DNA from 3 places in the Pseudodesulfovibrio portus genome. Region 2 is predicted to be linked to each of the others. Evidence: predicted binding sites of a transcription regulator. Region 2 holds the regulator's gene; each other region holds the start of a gene.
What was found. The regulator sigma-54, encoded in region 2, starts transcription at its own class of promoters, with help from an activator protein. The targets are predictions, from matches to a motif close to CTGGCACGGNNNNTGCTT.

Region 1: the regulator sigma-54 is predicted to act here: its motif matches at 2,020-2,037, upstream of OO730_RS05070 (LeuA family protein).
Region 3: the regulator sigma-54 is predicted to act here: its motif matches at 1,920-1,937, upstream of OO730_RS06570 (Spy/CpxP family protein refolding chaperone).

Annotation. Positions count from the first base shown of each region.
Region 1 is NZ_AP026708.1:1,053,526-1,058,848, reverse strand. It holds gene OO730_RS05080 (hypothetical protein) at 1-695, opposite strand, end outside; gene OO730_RS05075 (hypothetical protein) at 707-865, opposite strand; gene OO730_RS05070 (LeuA family protein) at 874-1,968, opposite strand; gene nifH (nitrogenase iron protein) at 2,298-3,128, shown strand; gene OO730_RS05060 (P-II family nitrogen regulator) at 3,347-3,700, shown strand; gene OO730_RS05055 (P-II family nitrogen regulator) at 3,700-4,074, shown strand; gene nifD (nitrogenase molybdenum-iron protein alpha chain) at 4,098-5,323, shown strand, end outside.
Region 2 is NZ_AP026708.1:303,371-308,693, forward strand. It holds gene rapZ (RNase adapter RapZ) at 1-175, opposite strand, end outside; gene OO730_RS01535 (PTS sugar transporter subunit IIA) at 195-644, opposite strand; gene hpf (ribosome hibernation-promoting factor, HPF/YfiA family) at 647-1,186, opposite strand; gene rpoN (RNA polymerase factor sigma-54) at 1,223-2,632, opposite strand; gene lptB (LPS export ABC transporter ATP-binding protein) at 2,873-3,601, opposite strand; gene OO730_RS01555 (LptA/OstA family protein) at 3,602-4,480, opposite strand; gene lptC (LPS export ABC transporter periplasmic protein LptC) at 4,501-5,103, opposite strand; gene OO730_RS01565 (KdsC family phosphatase) at 5,103-5,323, opposite strand, start outside.
Region 3 is NZ_AP026708.1:1,361,542-1,366,864, forward strand. It holds gene OO730_RS06560 (two-component system sensor histidine kinase NtrB) at 1-320, opposite strand, end outside; gene OO730_RS06565 (DUF4405 domain-containing protein) at 327-1,145, opposite strand; gene OO730_RS06570 (Spy/CpxP family protein refolding chaperone) at 1,315-1,839, opposite strand; gene OO730_RS06575 (FmdB family zinc ribbon protein) at 2,120-2,329, shown strand; gene OO730_RS06580 (substrate-binding periplasmic protein) at 2,426-3,190, shown strand; gene OO730_RS06585 (deoxycytidylate deaminase) at 3,280-3,738, shown strand; gene ribD (bifunctional diaminohydroxyphosphoribosylaminopyrimidine deaminase/5-amino-6-(5-phosphoribosylamino)uracil reductase RibD) at 3,742-4,860, shown strand; gene OO730_RS06595 (SAM-dependent methyltransferase) at 4,960-5,323, shown strand, end outside.

The sequences.
Region 1 (5,323 bases), 750 kb from region 2:
ACTTCCTGTTCGCTCTCGCTGCACAGGCTCTCCCGCTGTTCCGGGGCAAAGGCCGTGGTGCGTCCGTCCGGGGAGATCGCGGTCAGCCGGGTCAGGGTGGTCGCGACCCGGACCACGTTGCCGCCGTGGTCGAAGACCAGGGAGTTGACGTCCCCGTTGACGCCCACGGCGTCGGGGTCATAGGCCATGATCTCGCCCGCGAGGGTCTTTATCGGGGTGGGCCGCGCCGGTTCCAGGGAGCGAATGCTCCCGTCCGGGGCAAAGCTGACGCCGATCCGCGTCTCCACCATGCCGACCGGGGAGGCAATGGTCAGGGTGTCCTCGGGCCACAGGGTGATGGACCGCAGCGAGCGGTTGTCGAAGAATCCGAGGCTGAGTATGCGGGCGGTGACGATCCCCACCGGCGTGTTCAGGGTAACCGGCGCGGCCAGGGCCGCCTCGTCCTCCTGGCTCCAATATCCGCACAGTTTCCCGTTGAGCGGGAAGATACGGTTTATGTTGCCGTTTTCATGAAACGAGACCAGCTCCGCCGGGACCGTTCCCGCCGGCGTATCAATGGGAGTCTGCGCCTCCAGGGGCACGGACTTCACGACCCCGGAGCGGTGATACTCCACGGGGAAAAGGTCCCGTTTTCGCAGGTCGTCGGTGGTGTGCTGGGGAATCAGTTGGCCGTATTGCGTGGTGATCGGTTCCATGAAAACCTCCGTTAAGCGTTGCGGGGGGACGGACTGCTGCCGTGGAGCGGGAGGGCATGCCCGACCGGGGCCCCGGTCAGGCGGGCGGTGTCCGTGTTCGTGAGCGCGGCCCGGGCCGGTGCGGCCAGGATCAAGAGCCAAAGACAGATGCAAAAGAGTTTTTTGATCATGGGGGCTCCTAGTTCTTGGCCAGGGCGGCCAGTTCCGTGGCGGTCAGGGGGCGTTCCAGCTCCCAGGCCAGTTTCCTTACCGAATCGACAAGGGCCGGTATATCCCGGCGATCCGCTTCAAGACCGCTTTGCTCAAGGGCGGAGACGATGGCCGCGCGCCCGCTCTTGCCGCCAACCGCGACAGCGCGGTCTGCGCCGATCCTCGCGGGATCGAAAGGCTCAAAGAGTTCCGGCGCCTTGCTGAGGGCGTGGGCGTGCAGCCCCGACTCGCAAGCGAAAATGTCCTGCCCGGCGACCGCCTTGGTCCGGGCAATCGGCACCCCGGCAGCTTCAGAGACGAAACGACACAGTTCACGAATCCCGTCAACTTCATACGCATGGCTTTCCTCCTTGAGGGTCAGATAGGTTGCCAGTTCCTCGGTGGCCGCGATGCCGGACCGCTCGCCGATGCCGAGAAGGCTGGCGTCGGCGAAGTTCGCCCCTGCCGACAGCGCGGTCAGGCTGTTGGCCGTGGCCATGCCGAAATCGTCGTGGCAGTGCACGGCCAGGTCCAGGTCGAGATTCTCCCTGAAGGTGCGGACCAGGCCGTCCGTTTCCATGGGAGTGAGGATGCCAAGGGAGTCGGACAGGCGGACGCGGGATGCGCCCACACTCCGCGCCAGCCCGGCCGTTCGCAAGGCAAAGTCCGTGTCTGCCCTGGAAACGTCTTCCAGGCCCACGGAAACGTAGTCGATGCCCAAAAGCCCGGCCACGAGAACGGTGCGGGCCAGGCGTTCAAGCAGCCCCTCGCGGTCGGTTCCGAGGCGTCGCTCGATGTGCAGGTCGGAAACCGGGACACCGATGTTGATCCTGTCCGCGCCGAGTCCGGCTGCGGCCCGGACGTCCGCCTCGCGGCAGGGGGCCCAGACCGAGAGTCTGGTTTTCCCGGCACGGGGCCGCGCCCAGCTGATGAGTTCAGCCAGGCCGTCCTGGCCGACCCAGCCGAGTTCCACCTCGTCCGCTTTCAACTCCAGGAGTCCGGCGACGATCCGCTGCCTGGCTTCCATGGAGAAATAGGCGCCGAAGAGCTGGGCTCCTTCTCTGAGTGTCGTATCGATCAACATGGTCCGGTTCCTTTGATGTATGTATGTGCATCCTGGTCTTCATTCCCCATAAAGCAGAATCAGTGCCAATCCGGTCCATTTGCGCAATAGACTGAAATAGCTGAAGTAATTTTCACAGTGTCGTGATGGGAATTTGCCTACGTTTTTGTAGGTTGCTACTTTTGTGTAGGCGGATACTGTTTTCTCCTACACTTTTCGTAGCTGGCCGCAAAAGGTGTGTTTTCAAATAATAATCAATAAAATCATGCTGTTAATTCTTTGCAACGAGTTTGGCACGAGGTTTGCCTTAGGGGACTCATCAACGCGAGAAATCCCCAAGGAGGAGAATCATGAGGAAAGTAGCTATCTACGGAAAGGGCGGAATCGGAAAGTCCACAACCACTCAGAACACTGTCGCCGGTCTGGCGGAAATGGGCCGCAAGGTCATGGTCGTCGGCTGTGACCCCAAAGCGGACTCGACCCGGCTGCTGCTCGGCGGCCTGGCACAGAAGTCGGTGCTCGATACCCTTCGCGAAGAAGGCGAGGACGTGGAACTCGAGGATATCCGCAAGCCCGGTTTCGGCGGCACCTGGTGTGTCGAGTCCGGCGGCCCGGAACCCGGCGTCGGCTGTGCCGGTCGGGGTATCATCACCTCCATCAACATGCTGGAGTCCCTGGGTGCCTATGAAGAGTCCGAAGGTCTCGACTACGCCTTCTACGACGTCCTCGGCGACGTTGTCTGCGGTGGTTTCGCCATGCCCATCCGCGACGGCAAGGCTGAAGAAATCTACATCGTCTGTTCCGGTGAAATGATGGCCATGTACGCGGCCAACAACATCTGCAAAGGCATCATGAAGTACGCGGAATCCGGCGGCGTCCGTCTGGGCGGCCTGATCTGCAACTCCCGTAACACCGACCGCGAAGCCGACCTCATCACCGAGCTGGCTGCCAAGCTCGGCACCCAGATGATCTACTTCGTGCCCCGCGACAACGACGTCCAGCGCGCCGAGATCAACCGCAAAACCGTCATCGAGTGGGACGGCTCCGTCCCGCAGGCGAACGAGTACCGCGGCCTGGCCAAAGCCATCGACGAAAACGAGATGTTCGTCATCCCGAATCCGCTGGAAATCGAAGATCTCGAACAGCTTCTTCTCGACTACGGCATCATGGAAGCAGCGTAATCGCCCAGGGCACGCCATCCGCGTCGTTGCTGCGGGCTCGCTGTGGAAGGCCACAGCTTCGCCCTGGCGCCTAGCGGCTGACGCACCCTGAACAATTCCGCCGGGCAAGAGCCCAAATGCCATGCCTTCACGAGGCATGGGATCGAGCCCCATACCCTCGGCAAATACAAGTAATTAATCAAAGTTCAATAATTTAGAAGAGATAGGAGAGTGTGAAAATGATGATCATGGTACGAGCAATAGTGCGGCCCGAAAAAGCCGATGATGTCCTGGCCGCCCTGATGGACAACGGCTTTCCCGCTGTCACCAAGTATTCCGTGGCCGGTCGCGGCAAGCAGCGCGGCATCAAGATCGGCGAGGTCACCTACGACGAAATCCCCAAGACCATGCTCATGAGCGTCGTCAATGCGGCTGACAAGGAATTCGTCATCACCACCATCATGGACGCTGCCCGCTCCGGCACCAAGGGTGCTTTCGGCGACGGCAAGATATTCGTCTCCGAGGTGGAGGACGTCTACACCATCAGTTCCGGTGTGAACGACACTGCCGCAGCCGGCGAGGAGGCCGCATAATGAAGGAAGTTATCGCAGTTGTGCGCATGAACATGATGAACAAGACCAAAGCCGCTTTGAGCGAGGCCGGTGTGGACGCATTCTTCGCCCACGAAGCCCAGGGACGCGGCAAGGGGTTCGTCAATGCAAGCCTGCTCCAGGGCGCTGAAAGCGGATACGAAGAAGCCGCCGAAGTGCTCGGAGAGAAGGGCAAGCTGTATCCGAAGCGCATGGTAACGGTAGTGGTCGCCGACGATCTGGTCGCGGATGTGGTGGAAGCCATTGTCGAAGTGAACCAGACCGGCAAGCCTGGTGACGGCAAGATATTCGTCCTCCCCGTTGGCGACGCGGTTCGCGTCCGTACGGCGGAAACCGGCGCAAAGGCAATCGCTTAGCACGTTTGAAGGAGTATTGAGAAATGGCCAAGACCAAGAAAGTGGTGCAGCTGATGCCTACGGACATCAAGGAGGAGCTTCTCGCGAAGTACCCCCCGAAGGTGGCCCGCAAGCGCGCCAAGCAGATAATGATCAATGAGGCCACGGAATCGGAGGCCCCGTCCGAGATTCTGGCCAACGTCCGCACCATTCCGGGTATCATCACCATGCGCGGCTGCACCTACGCAGGCTGCAAGGGCGTCATCATGGGCCCCACCCGCGACATCGTGAACATCACCCACGGCCCCATCGGATGCGGATTCTATTCCTGGCTCACCCGCCGCAACCAGACCGACCCCGGTCCTGACGGCGACAACTACATGCCCTACTGCTTCTCCACGGACATGCAGGATCAGGACATCATCTTCGGCGGCGAGAAGAAGCTGGCCGCCGCCATCGAGGAAGCCTACGAGCTGTTCCACCCCAAGGGCATCTGCGTGTTCGCGACCTGTCCGGTCGGGCTCATCGGCGACGACATTCACGCCGTGTGCAAGAAGATGAAGGCGAAGTTCGGCGACTGCAACGTGTTTGCCTTCTCCTGTGAAGGCTACAAGGGCGTTTCCCAGTCCGCCGGTCACCACATCGCCAACAACCAGGTCTTCTCCCATCTGGTGGGCGAAAACGAGACCCCGCCCGAGGGCGAGTACAAGATCAACCTCCTGGGCGAGTACAACATCGGCGGTGACGGGTTCGAGATCGACCGCATCCTCAAGAAGTGCGGCATCACCAACGTCTCCACCTTCTCCGGCAACTCCAGCTACGAGCAGTTCGCCTCGGCGCAGCACGCCGATCTCGACTGCGTCATGTGCCACCGGTCCATCAACTACGTGGCCGACATGCTGGAGACCAAGTACGGCATCCCCTGGATCAAGGTGAACTTCATCGGCGCCGAATCCACGGCCAAGTCCCTGCGCAAGATCGGTGAATACTTCGCCGACAAGAAGCTCATCGACCGCATCGAAGCAGTGATCGCCGAGGAAATGCCCGACGTCGAGGCCGCCAGGGCGGAAGTCCTGCCGAACACCGAAGGCAAGACCGCCATGCTGTTCGTCGGCGGCTCCCGCGCCCACCACTACCAGGATCTGTTCTCCGAGATGGGCATGAAGACCCTGTCCGCCGGATACGAGTTCGCCCACCGGGACGACTACGAAGGCCGTCACGTCATTCCCGACCTCAAGGTGGATGCCGACTCCCGCAACATCGAGGAGAT
Region 2 (5,323 bases):
CTCGGTACTTGGTGTCATTCTTGTGAACCAGGTCCGCGATCTTGGGGGACATCTCGGACGGCAGTCCGTCGATGCAGAAGAACCCGAGGTCCTCGAACACGTTGAGCGCCGTACTCTTTCCTGAACCGGACATGCCGGTGACGATGACGACGGGGAAAGTGTTCAACGGAGTCACGGACTTCGGACCTTCTCGGTTAGACACCCTTGATCAACTGCCAGAGCGATTCGAAACCGTCGGCCTCCATAAAGGCCTTGCGGAATTCCTCGTCCTTGAGCAGACGGGATATCTGGGCCAGGACGCGAAGGTGCATTCCGGCCACCTGCTCCGGAGCCAGCACCAGAAAGAAGATGGAACAGGGATTGTGGTCCAGGGCATCATAGTCAACGCCCTTGAGGCTTCGGCCCACGACAACGACGACCTGTTCCAGGTCCTCGAGTTTGCCGTGGGGAATGGCGATGGAGTCGCCGATCCCGGTGGTGCCGAGCTTCTCACGGTCGAGAAGGACACGGACCGCCTGGTCCGTGTCCATCTCGGGATATTTAACGCCCACGGGGGCGATGAGTTCTTTCAATACGTCCGACTTGGTGCCGGACGCCAATTCGGGAAGGACAAGTTCCTTCGCCAGGTAGTCGCCGAGTTTCATAATCAGTATCCGGGATCGATGAGGCCGTAATCGCCGTTCTTACGTTTGTAGATCACATTCACACCCTCGGTCTCCGCATTGCGGAAGACAAGGAACTCGTTTTCGAGCGCATCAAGTTGCATGGCGGCTTCGTCTATGGACATGGGCTTGGGCACATATTCGTCCGTGCCCACTATCTTGGGGGCTTCCCCGGGAGTCTTGTCCTCGTAGGTGAGGACGTTCATCATCACCTTGTTGCCCCGCGCCTTCTTGACCCGGCTCTTCTGCTTTTCACGCATTTTCCTGAGTTGGGCTTCGAGCTTGTCCAGCACCATGTCGATGGTGGAGTACATGTCCTCGGAGTCCTCGTACGCAGATATATGTATGCCTTCGGAATTGAGAATCACGTCGGCCTTGTGACGATATTTGTCGACCAGCAGATTGACCTGAAGATCGGATTCCGCATCGGAAACGTATTTTGCCACTTTTTCAAATCGCTTGTTCGCGTAGCCCTTGAGATGATCGGACGGCTCGAAGTTCTTGAAAGTGAAGCTGATGTTCATACGCTGCCTCCTTGGTAGAAGTCCGGCAAACAGTGGTTAGAAATACTGCTTGCGTTTGGAAGACGAAGGGATGCCCATGGCCGAGCGATACTTGGCGACCGTGCGCCGGGCGATGTTCACCTCGAGCTTGTCCTTGAGGATTTCACCGATCCGTTCATCACTCAGCGGCTTCTTCGTATCTTCACCTGCTATCATCTGCTTGATGAGCGCCTTGACGCTCTCCGAACCCACCTGGGAACCGTCATCAAGATCCAAGGCCGAATTGAAGAAGAACTTCAGTTCGTAGATCCCGTGCGGCGTCGAGACGTACTTGTTGGTAGTGATACGACTGACGGTGGATTCATGCATCTCGATATCCTCGGCCACCTCCTTGAGAATCAATGGTTTGAGCTTTGTCACGCCATCGATGAAGAATTCCCGCTGAAAGCGGACAATGCTCTCAACTACTTTATACAGCGTCCTCTGCCTCTGGTACAGGCTTTTCATGAGCCATGCAGCAGAACGCATCTTTTCCTGGAAATATTCCTTTTCCTTGTCGGCGGCCCCTTTCATGGAATCCATGTAAAAGGTGTTCATCTGCAACCGGGGCAGGCCATCCTCATTCAGGATGATGACGAAATCCTCTCCGTATCGGTAAACATACACGTCCGGGCTGACGTAATGAGGCTCGTTGCTGGAAAAATTGGTGCCCGGCATGGGGTCCAGCGTCTGCAGGAGGTCAAGGTACTCCTTGAGCTCGTCCATGGACAACTTGAACTTGCGGGCCAGGGGCTTGTAGCGGTTCTTCTCCAGGTCCTCCAGATGGTCCTTGACCAGGGAGACCAGGATCGGATCATCGAGGCCGAGAACTTCCATCTGGACGAGAAGACACTCCTGTGGAGTACGGGCGCCGACCCCGACCGGGTCCAGGCGCTGGATACGCATCAGCAAGTCCTCGACTTCCTCTGCGGAAGCCTGGACCATCAGCCGTATCTCGTCCACCGACGCCTGAAGATAGCCGTTGGTGTCGAGATTGCCCAGGATGATCTCGCTGATGGCGATCTCCTGGTCGGTAAAATTGGATAGCCGCATCTGCCAATTCAGGTGGCCTTCAAGGGAGGGCTTGGACGCCAGGCGGGCTTCGAAGGAGAGGCCGTCCTCCGGGACTTCGGCATCACGGGCCGTGGCCTGCTTGGACGTGCTGGAAAATTCGCCCAGATAGTTCTCCCAGTCCGCATTGCGCACCAGTTCTTCTTCAGCCTGGGATTCGGTCAGCTTCTCCGAGGAATCGTGCACTTCGGCTTCGGTTTCCAACTCATCGAGAAACGGGTTCTCCATGAGTTCCTGCTGCACGGTTTCAAGCAGCTCCAAACGAGACAACTGCAGCAGCTTGATAGCCTGCTGCAACTGCGGCGTCATGACCAGTTGCTGGGAAAGTTTGAGTTGTTGCCTGAGTTCCAAACCCATATTTACATCTCTGAACCTGCTATAATCGAATTACGTCTGGAAATATTCCATGCGATTTTTTTTCATTCAATACATCATTTCTACACATTCAGTATGGCACATTCGAGAAAGGGAAGCAACAAGATTGTTATAACACTCTGTTACTATTGGCAATAAAATGGACATTAATCACTATGAAAAAAGTGTACCAACCTTTGGGTAAGGTGTAAATCGGGAATCGGCAAAAATGTAGGATGCGGGCTACAGGCTGAAGTCTTCGCCCAGGTAGATTTGGCGGGCCTGACTATTCTGGACGATCTCGTCCGGCGCTCCTTCAAGGATGACAGTGCCCTCGTAGACGAGATAGGCGCGATCGCAGATATTCAAAGTTTCCCGAACGTTATGATCGGATATGAGAATACCTATGCCCATGGACTTGAGCACGGAGATGATTTCCTGGATGTCGATGACCGCGATCGGGTCGATGCCCGCAAAGGGCTCGTCAAGGAGGATGAACTGCGGGTCCATGATCAGGGCCCGGGCAATTTCGAGCCTGCGCCGCTCGCCGCCGGACAGGAACATGGCCGCCTGGTCCGCAAGCTTGGTGATGGTGAACATCTCCATCAGTTCGTCCGCCCTGGCCATCTGCTCACGAGGCGTCATGGTCGTCTGCTCCAGTATGATCTGGAGATTCTGGCGCACGGTCAGCTTTTTGAAGATGGAACTTTCCTGAGGCAGGTAGCTGACTCCCATGCGGGCCCGCTCGTGCAGGGGCTTGTCGGTCATGGGCTCGCCGTTCAGGGAGACAAGCCCGGTATTGGGCGTGACGATGCCCACCAGCATGTAAAACGTGGTGGTCTTGCCCGCACCGTTGGGGCCAAGCAGGCCGACAACTTCCTTGGGATTCAATTCAAGGTTGATGCCGTGCACGACCTCTTTCTGGCCGTATCGCTTGGAGAGGTTCGCCGCCCTCAGTCCGGCTGTCGTCATCTACTGCACCTTCAAGTTTTCAGGCGTCATGAAGATGGCCTTGACGCGATCCTTGCCGCCTTCGACCTCGGACCGGTTTTCCCTGATATGGAAATTGATGACTTCGCCGGTCAGGCTGTTGGGACCGTCCTGAAGAAGCGGCTTGTCCTCCATCCGGAGCAGCTGACGATCAACGAAATAGGTCAGCTTGCCGCAGGTGCCCTCGGTGGACTCCTTCTTTGCCTTGACGTTGCCCTCGGCCACGATCCGTTCAACGGAGTCGGCGGAAAACTTCTTGTCGGTCTTGGAAGCCAGATAGGCGGACAACCGGTCGGCCCACAGGGTCAGCTGGCCGTGTTCGGCCACCACGTTGCCCACAAAAGACACGACCTTGCCCGACTCGTCATAGGTCATGCGATCGGAAGTGATCTTGACCGGCATCCGACTCGGGTCCACCCCCACCCTGATGGGATCGATGGAGGGTTCCTCCACCACAGGAGCCTTGATCTCTCCCGGGCCGCTCTGGGCGGGCGCAGCGGATTTGGTGGAGACCACGGGAGCATCGGGCTCGGCCTTTGGGGCGGGAGCCGGAGCGCCCTTCTTCCTCGGAATGACTTTGAGATACTTGGCGTTGGCAAACCCGACCGCGCGGGAAAGCTCCCGTTTGGATTCGTTCAGGTTGAATATTGCCACCCATCCGTCATCGGTCATGAAGTCGGTCTTAACCCGCTGCCCCTTGGCCAGGGTGAGTACATGCTCACTCGCTCTGTCGGGCTTTTCGCGAACGTTGAGATTGAGGGTGGCTTGGCGGATTTCTCCCCACTCTTCGGCGGCGGCCAGTGAAGGCAGAAGCAACGCAGCCACGGCAAGCAGGATCGTCAAAGCACGTAGGTTCAACATCAAAACTACACTCCTCATCGTCATTGCAGAGGGTTATCCTCAAGGCCTTGCGGGGCCAGGAGCGCCTCCACGCCGCCCGCCGCAATCAGCTGGCGGGTGACGAGATCGATCTCCATGGCCTTGGCCGTTATGGTCATGTCCGGACGGCGCACGGCAACGCCGCCCTTGAGATACACTTTATCAATCGCGCCGACATAATCAAGAAATTGCGCATCCAGGGCCAGGTCGCCGAGACGACCGCTCACCCCGTCGTACAGGGTCAGGTTGTCGTTGTTCTGATCAACGTCGCCCCGATCCGCCCGAACGTAAACTTCCTGGCGGTCTTCGCCGAAATAGGCGGTCAACTGCGGAAACTCCACCCCGATAAGGCCCTTTTCCTGGTTGTACTTCGCTGTCTTGGCGAGCAGTTTCCAGGTCATGACCCCCTGTTTTCCCTGCACCAGTTCGATGTCCTCGGCGGACACGTCGGCGTCCTCAAGGAGCTGCTGCCGCGTTCTGGGATCGTTCTCGGTGTCGGCCGGCTCCACCAGGGGATCGGAAAAGAACAGCGTCTTGACCGCGATGCCGAGCACCAGGCCGCCCACGAAAATGAGTATGAAGATCAGAGCCGGACGCCCTTTCATCAGTCCGTCCACAGCTTCAAGGCTTCTTCTTTCAGGCCGCGCGCATCGAGGATGAAACCGATGGCTTCCCGCACGGCTCCATGGCCGCCGGAACGCTTGGACACCCAGTCCGCGACCTCGATGATTTCGGGCATGGCATTGGGCACCGACATGGCCAGTCCGGCCTGCTTCATGGCCCCGAGGTCGATCCAGTCGTCGCCCATGAATGCCGCCTCACAAG
Region 3 (5,323 bases), 1.1 Mb from region 2:
TGGCCGTCCGGACCGAACAGGGTGATGAACACGATGTCGTCGGACTTGGACAGTTCCTTGAACAATTCCTCGGCCATGGCCCGGAAGACCTGGGAGGACTGCGCGCCCATGCGCAGGCTCCGGCCGATGCGAAAGATGTTGTTGTCCACGCCGCGCAGGATTGAGTTGCCGGTCATGATCATGTGGTCCTCGACGATCTTGCGCTGCTGCGCAATGGACTGCCAGGTCAGATACAGGCTGCCCAGCCCCAAAACTATGAGCGCCAGAACCAGGGCCACCAGAGGGCCTTTCTCATTGCTGTCTCGGCGTGCGACTTCCATTGGGACCTACTCTCCCCGGAGGGCGGCGTACACGTCGCGCGGCACCGCGTTCGCCTTGGCCGCGATGTCCTTGATGGACAGGTCGGGCGCGGGCGCGAACGACTTTGCCTCGAGCCGGGCCATGGCCTCGTTGAGGTCCAGGCCGAAGGAGGCGCAGAGATCACTGAGCTTGAGCTTGCCCAGCCCCTCGGGCGGGGTGGCGGGCAGAGAGGAGAACGGGTCGCCGCCCAGCGCGTTCCGGATGTCGTCGAAGACCTGCTGCGGGCTGGCGTTCCGGGTGCGGGCGATGTCCTTGATCACGGACTGCTCGCCCTTTTCCAGGACATACCCCGCCTTTTCCAGGGCGGCCATGGCCTCGGCCTGGTCGAAGCCGAGATAGCCGCAGAACTTCTTGAGGCTGGAGTCTTCGGCGTGCCCGTAGGGCGGGTTGCCGTAGACCTCGGTGGCCGACTCCTTGATCTGCGTGGAGTAGTCGAGGAGCTGCCGCATGGGCGGCAGTCCCATGAGCGTCCCGGCAAAGACGTAGACCGTCAGGGCCAGGCTGATGACCATGGGCACGGTCATGACCACCATCTCGCGCGCCCGGTTCTTCATGTAGGCCATGAGCGGCTTCCAGTTGAGCCAGAGGTGGAGCAGCAATGCGATGAAGAACAGGGTGCCCACGGTGGTGTGGGTGGCTCCCCAGTCATCCTTGCTCATGCCCCAGAACGTCCAGTCCGCCCAGTTGGCCACCCGGCCGTGGGGGACGACGTACAGGACCACGCTGGTGACGATCGAGACGATGAAGGTCAGAAAAGATGTCAGTGACGTAATTTTGCGCAACATGGGTTTCTCCTCACGGGCTTGCGGGCCTTACGCCCTTCTCGACCTTGACCTGATACGGAACCTGCCTGCCGTGAATTATAATATCGGTTGCGGGACGACAAGCCACATCAGCTCGCCGCCCCGCACGCATCCTGTTTTCCGGGTTAACGGAAAATGTATTTCATGTCTGCTAGTTGGTCACGCAGGGGCCGTAGCCGGGGCCGTTGCCCATGCCGTAGCCGCCGCCCATGCCGTAACCGCCGCCCATGCGACCGGAGCCGTTGCCCATATGGCGACCGTAGCCGCGCCCTTGGGCAAAGCCGGGGCCGAAGCCGACCAGGCCGGTTTCCTTCTCGATCTCGGCGCGCATGGCGTCACGGTTGTCGCGCATCTGGTCGCGCAGCTTGGTGATGTCCGAGGTCAGGCCGGCAATCTTCTTCTCGTCGGCGCTGCCGCCGTTGATCAGGGCCTGCAGCACGGAGTGCTTGGTCCACAGCTGGGTGCGCAGTTCGTCGAACTTGGCGTCGTACTTCTCGAAGATGGCCTGGACAGCCTGCTGCTTTTCAGGGGTCAGCTGGCTGTAGGGGCCGTTCTGCTGGTAACAGGAGCCACGGTTCGCGCCGCGACCCTGGCCGGGACCGGCGAAAGCCATTGCCGTCATGGAAAGAACCAGGAAAGCCGCCAGTGCCGCGATGGTAAGATTCTGCTTGTTCATGTTTGAACTCCTTTTGATTTGGTAAATGTTTCAATGCGCCAGGAAGATAGTGAGAGTGTGTATCTTCTTGCCACTGCATGAAGCATCTGCCGTGCCAAACATGTAAGAGACTAGGAATAAAAACTATTTTGAAAATCGCACTGTCCCGAAACACTGTTTTTTGTGCACCCCAATGCACACACATTGCACAAACTCCGTGCAAAGTGCAAGCGGGAAGACCTTGACTTTCCCCGGGCAGCACCCACATTGAACGCATCAATTCTGTTTCGGAGAACACAGCATGCCCATCTATGAATATGCCTGCAAGGAATGCGGCCACGAGTTCGAGGAACTCATCTTCTCGCAAAAGGACGAGGTCGTCTGTCCCCGGTGCGGATCCGGGAACACCGAAAAGCTGATGAGCGCCTGCGCGGCAAAGGTCGATAGCCCCGGCCCCGACTTCAACGCCCTGAAAAACACCGGCGGCGGATGTGGCGGCGGCGGGGGCTGATCCATCTGATTCATCGCCCCGGGCCGGGGCGAACGACCACCGGCGGCGCATCGCCGCTGCAGACTTTCAAGACAACCTATGTTAGGAATGCTTCGCATGTTGCCCTTTTGCAAGACCTGCCTGATCGCTTGCTGCACCACGGCATTCCTGTTCGTGTCACCGCGCCTGGCCGCAGCCCAATCCTTCACCGTCATCACCAACTCCGTACCGCCCTTCAAATTCCTGAAGGACGGGAAGCCTTCCGGCATGGCCGGCGATCTGCTCACCTACCTGTTCCGGATCACGGGACACTCCGTGGCGCAAAGCCGGAGCATACCCATGGCCCAGTTCCTTCAGCGGGACTACAAAGAGCCGGGCACCGTCTTTCTCGCCCTGTCCAAAAGCCACCAACAGGACCATGGCTTTAAATTGGTCGGCCCGATATTCACTGCCAAGTCGGGCATCATCGTCAAGAAATTCCGCCATTTTCGCCTGGCCCGCATCCACGACGCAAAAACGATGATCCTGGCGTCGGTCATCAACAGCGCACCGGAAAAAGGACTCATGGGGACAGCCATCGAGGAGAAACACTTCCTGCGCTTCCCCACGCCGCAGGGGGCCATCAAGGCCCTGGTGACAGACAAGGCGGACGGACTTCTGCTGGCCACGGCGGCCGCCTACCATCTCATGGCCCGCGAGGGGATCGACACGAACCTTTTCGAAACGGCCCTGACCCTTGACTCCATCCCCCTCTACTTCGCCTTTCACGCCGACACGCCCGCCCGCGTCATCGAACACCTGCAAGCCACGCTGAACGAAATGAAACAACCCGACGAGACGGGCATGAGCCCCTACCTGAAAATCATCTCCGCGTACTATTGACGCGCACCCGGAAGAGGGATTGCCCGACCGTTCCCTTTCGCGCCGAGAAATGATAGACGGACCGGACACAACCCGCACGAGGATCGACCATGTCCAACAGACTGCCCTGGCCAGAATATTTCATGCGCATAGCCCATCTGGTGGCCCAGCGTTCCACCTGCACCCGCCGCGCCGTGGGCGCCATCGCCGTGCGCGACAAGCGCATCCTGGCAACCGGATACAACGGCGTGCCCACCAACATCGCCCACTGCGAGGACGTCGGCTGCATCCGCGATCAGCTCGGCATCCCGTCCGGGGAACGGCACGAACTGTGCCGGGGACTGCACGCCGAACAGAACGTCATCATCCAGGCCGCCACCCACAACCTCGACCTCAAGGGGTGCGACATCTACTGCACCACCAAGCCGTGCATCCTGTGCACCAAGATGCTCATCAACTGCGAGGTGCGAAACATCTACTTCTCCGAGAACTACCCGGACGAGCTGTCCGAGCAGATGCTCGACGAGGCCGGGGTCCGCTGCATATACATGGAAGGGGACTTCAGCTAGACCATGCCTGGGCACCACGAACATTTCATGCGCCGGGCCATCGAGCTGGCCTACAGGGGACGGGGCACCACCGCGCCCAACCCCTGCGTGGGGGCCGTGCTCGTCAGGGACGGCAAGATCGTGGCCGAGGGATACCACACCCGGTTCGGCGCGCTGCACGCCGAGCGCGAGTGCCTGGCCGACGCCAGGGAAAAGGGCGTGGCCCCCGAAGGGCTGACCATGTACGTCACCCTGGAGCCGTGCAACCACCAGGGCAAGACCCCGCCCTGTACGGAAGGGCTCATTGAGGCCAAGGTGGGCACGGTGGTGGTCGGGACCCGCGACCCCAACCCGGTGGCTGCGGGGGGCGTGGAGCGATTGCGCCGACACGGCATCAACGTGGAACTCGGCGTCTGCGAACAGGAATGCCTGGACCTCATCGGCGACTTCCTGCTCTGGCAGCACTCCCACTCGCCCTACAACATCCTGAAAATGGCGGCCACCCTGGACGGCAAGATAGCCTCGGCCCGCAACGAGCCGGAACCGATCTCCGGCCCGGAATCCTTTGCCCGCGTCCACAAGCTGCGCAGCATGGTCGGGGCCGTGGTGGTGGGAGGCAACACCTTCTACGCCGACAACCCGAGCCTGACCTGCCGCATGAACGACCTGCCCGCAGGCTTCATCCAGCCCCTGGCGGTGGTGGTCACCTCCCGGCTGCCCGAAGCCCCGGCCGAGCATACCCTGCTCCGCGAACGGTCGAACCGAACCATCTTCATGACCTCGGACAAGGCCGCCCGGTCGAAACAGGCGGACCGCCTCCGCGAACGCGGCACGTCCGTCTGGCCCCTGCCCGGGGAGCCCGGCCGCCTCAACCTCTCGCCGGGCTTTGAACGCCTCCACGCGGAACAGGACTGCTATTACACATTGTGCGAAGGCGGCGGCCGGTTCGCCATGTCCCTCATCGAACAGGGGCTGGCCGACGAGGTGGTCCACTTCCTGACCCCGCGCATCCTGGGCGACAACACCGCGCCCTCGGCCTATTCCGGGCGCGACAACGTGACCATGGCCGACACCCGCGACTTCCGGATCACCCGCACGGAACGGCTGGGCGCGGACATCATGCTGACATTACTGGCAAAATAACTTCCGCCGCAGGCAAACACGGGCATCACCCATTTTTTTATGTTGACAACATGAACCTGAGTTCATATTCAGTTTTTAACACAACACACGGAGGCGATCATGTTGCATGCATACAAGGAACAGGGAGACCACATCATGTCGTGGCACCGGCAGTGGACCCTCAACAACCCCGTCCGGGCATTGATCCAGCCGCCTCGGAAGATGTTCAAGGGGTTGGTCGAGCCGGGCATGACCGTGGCCGACACGGGCTGCGGCACGGGCTTCTTTTCCCTGGCCCTGGCCCGCCTTGTGGGGCCGTCCGGCAAGGTCATCGCCGTGGACCTCCAGGCAGAGGCCCTGGCCCTGCTCGAAGAGAAGGCGGACGAGCTCGGCCTGGCCGACATCATAGAGACCTGGAAGTGCGATGCCGGGGACCTGGGCCGACTGCCCGAGGTGGACTTCGGGCTCTCGGCGTACATGGCCC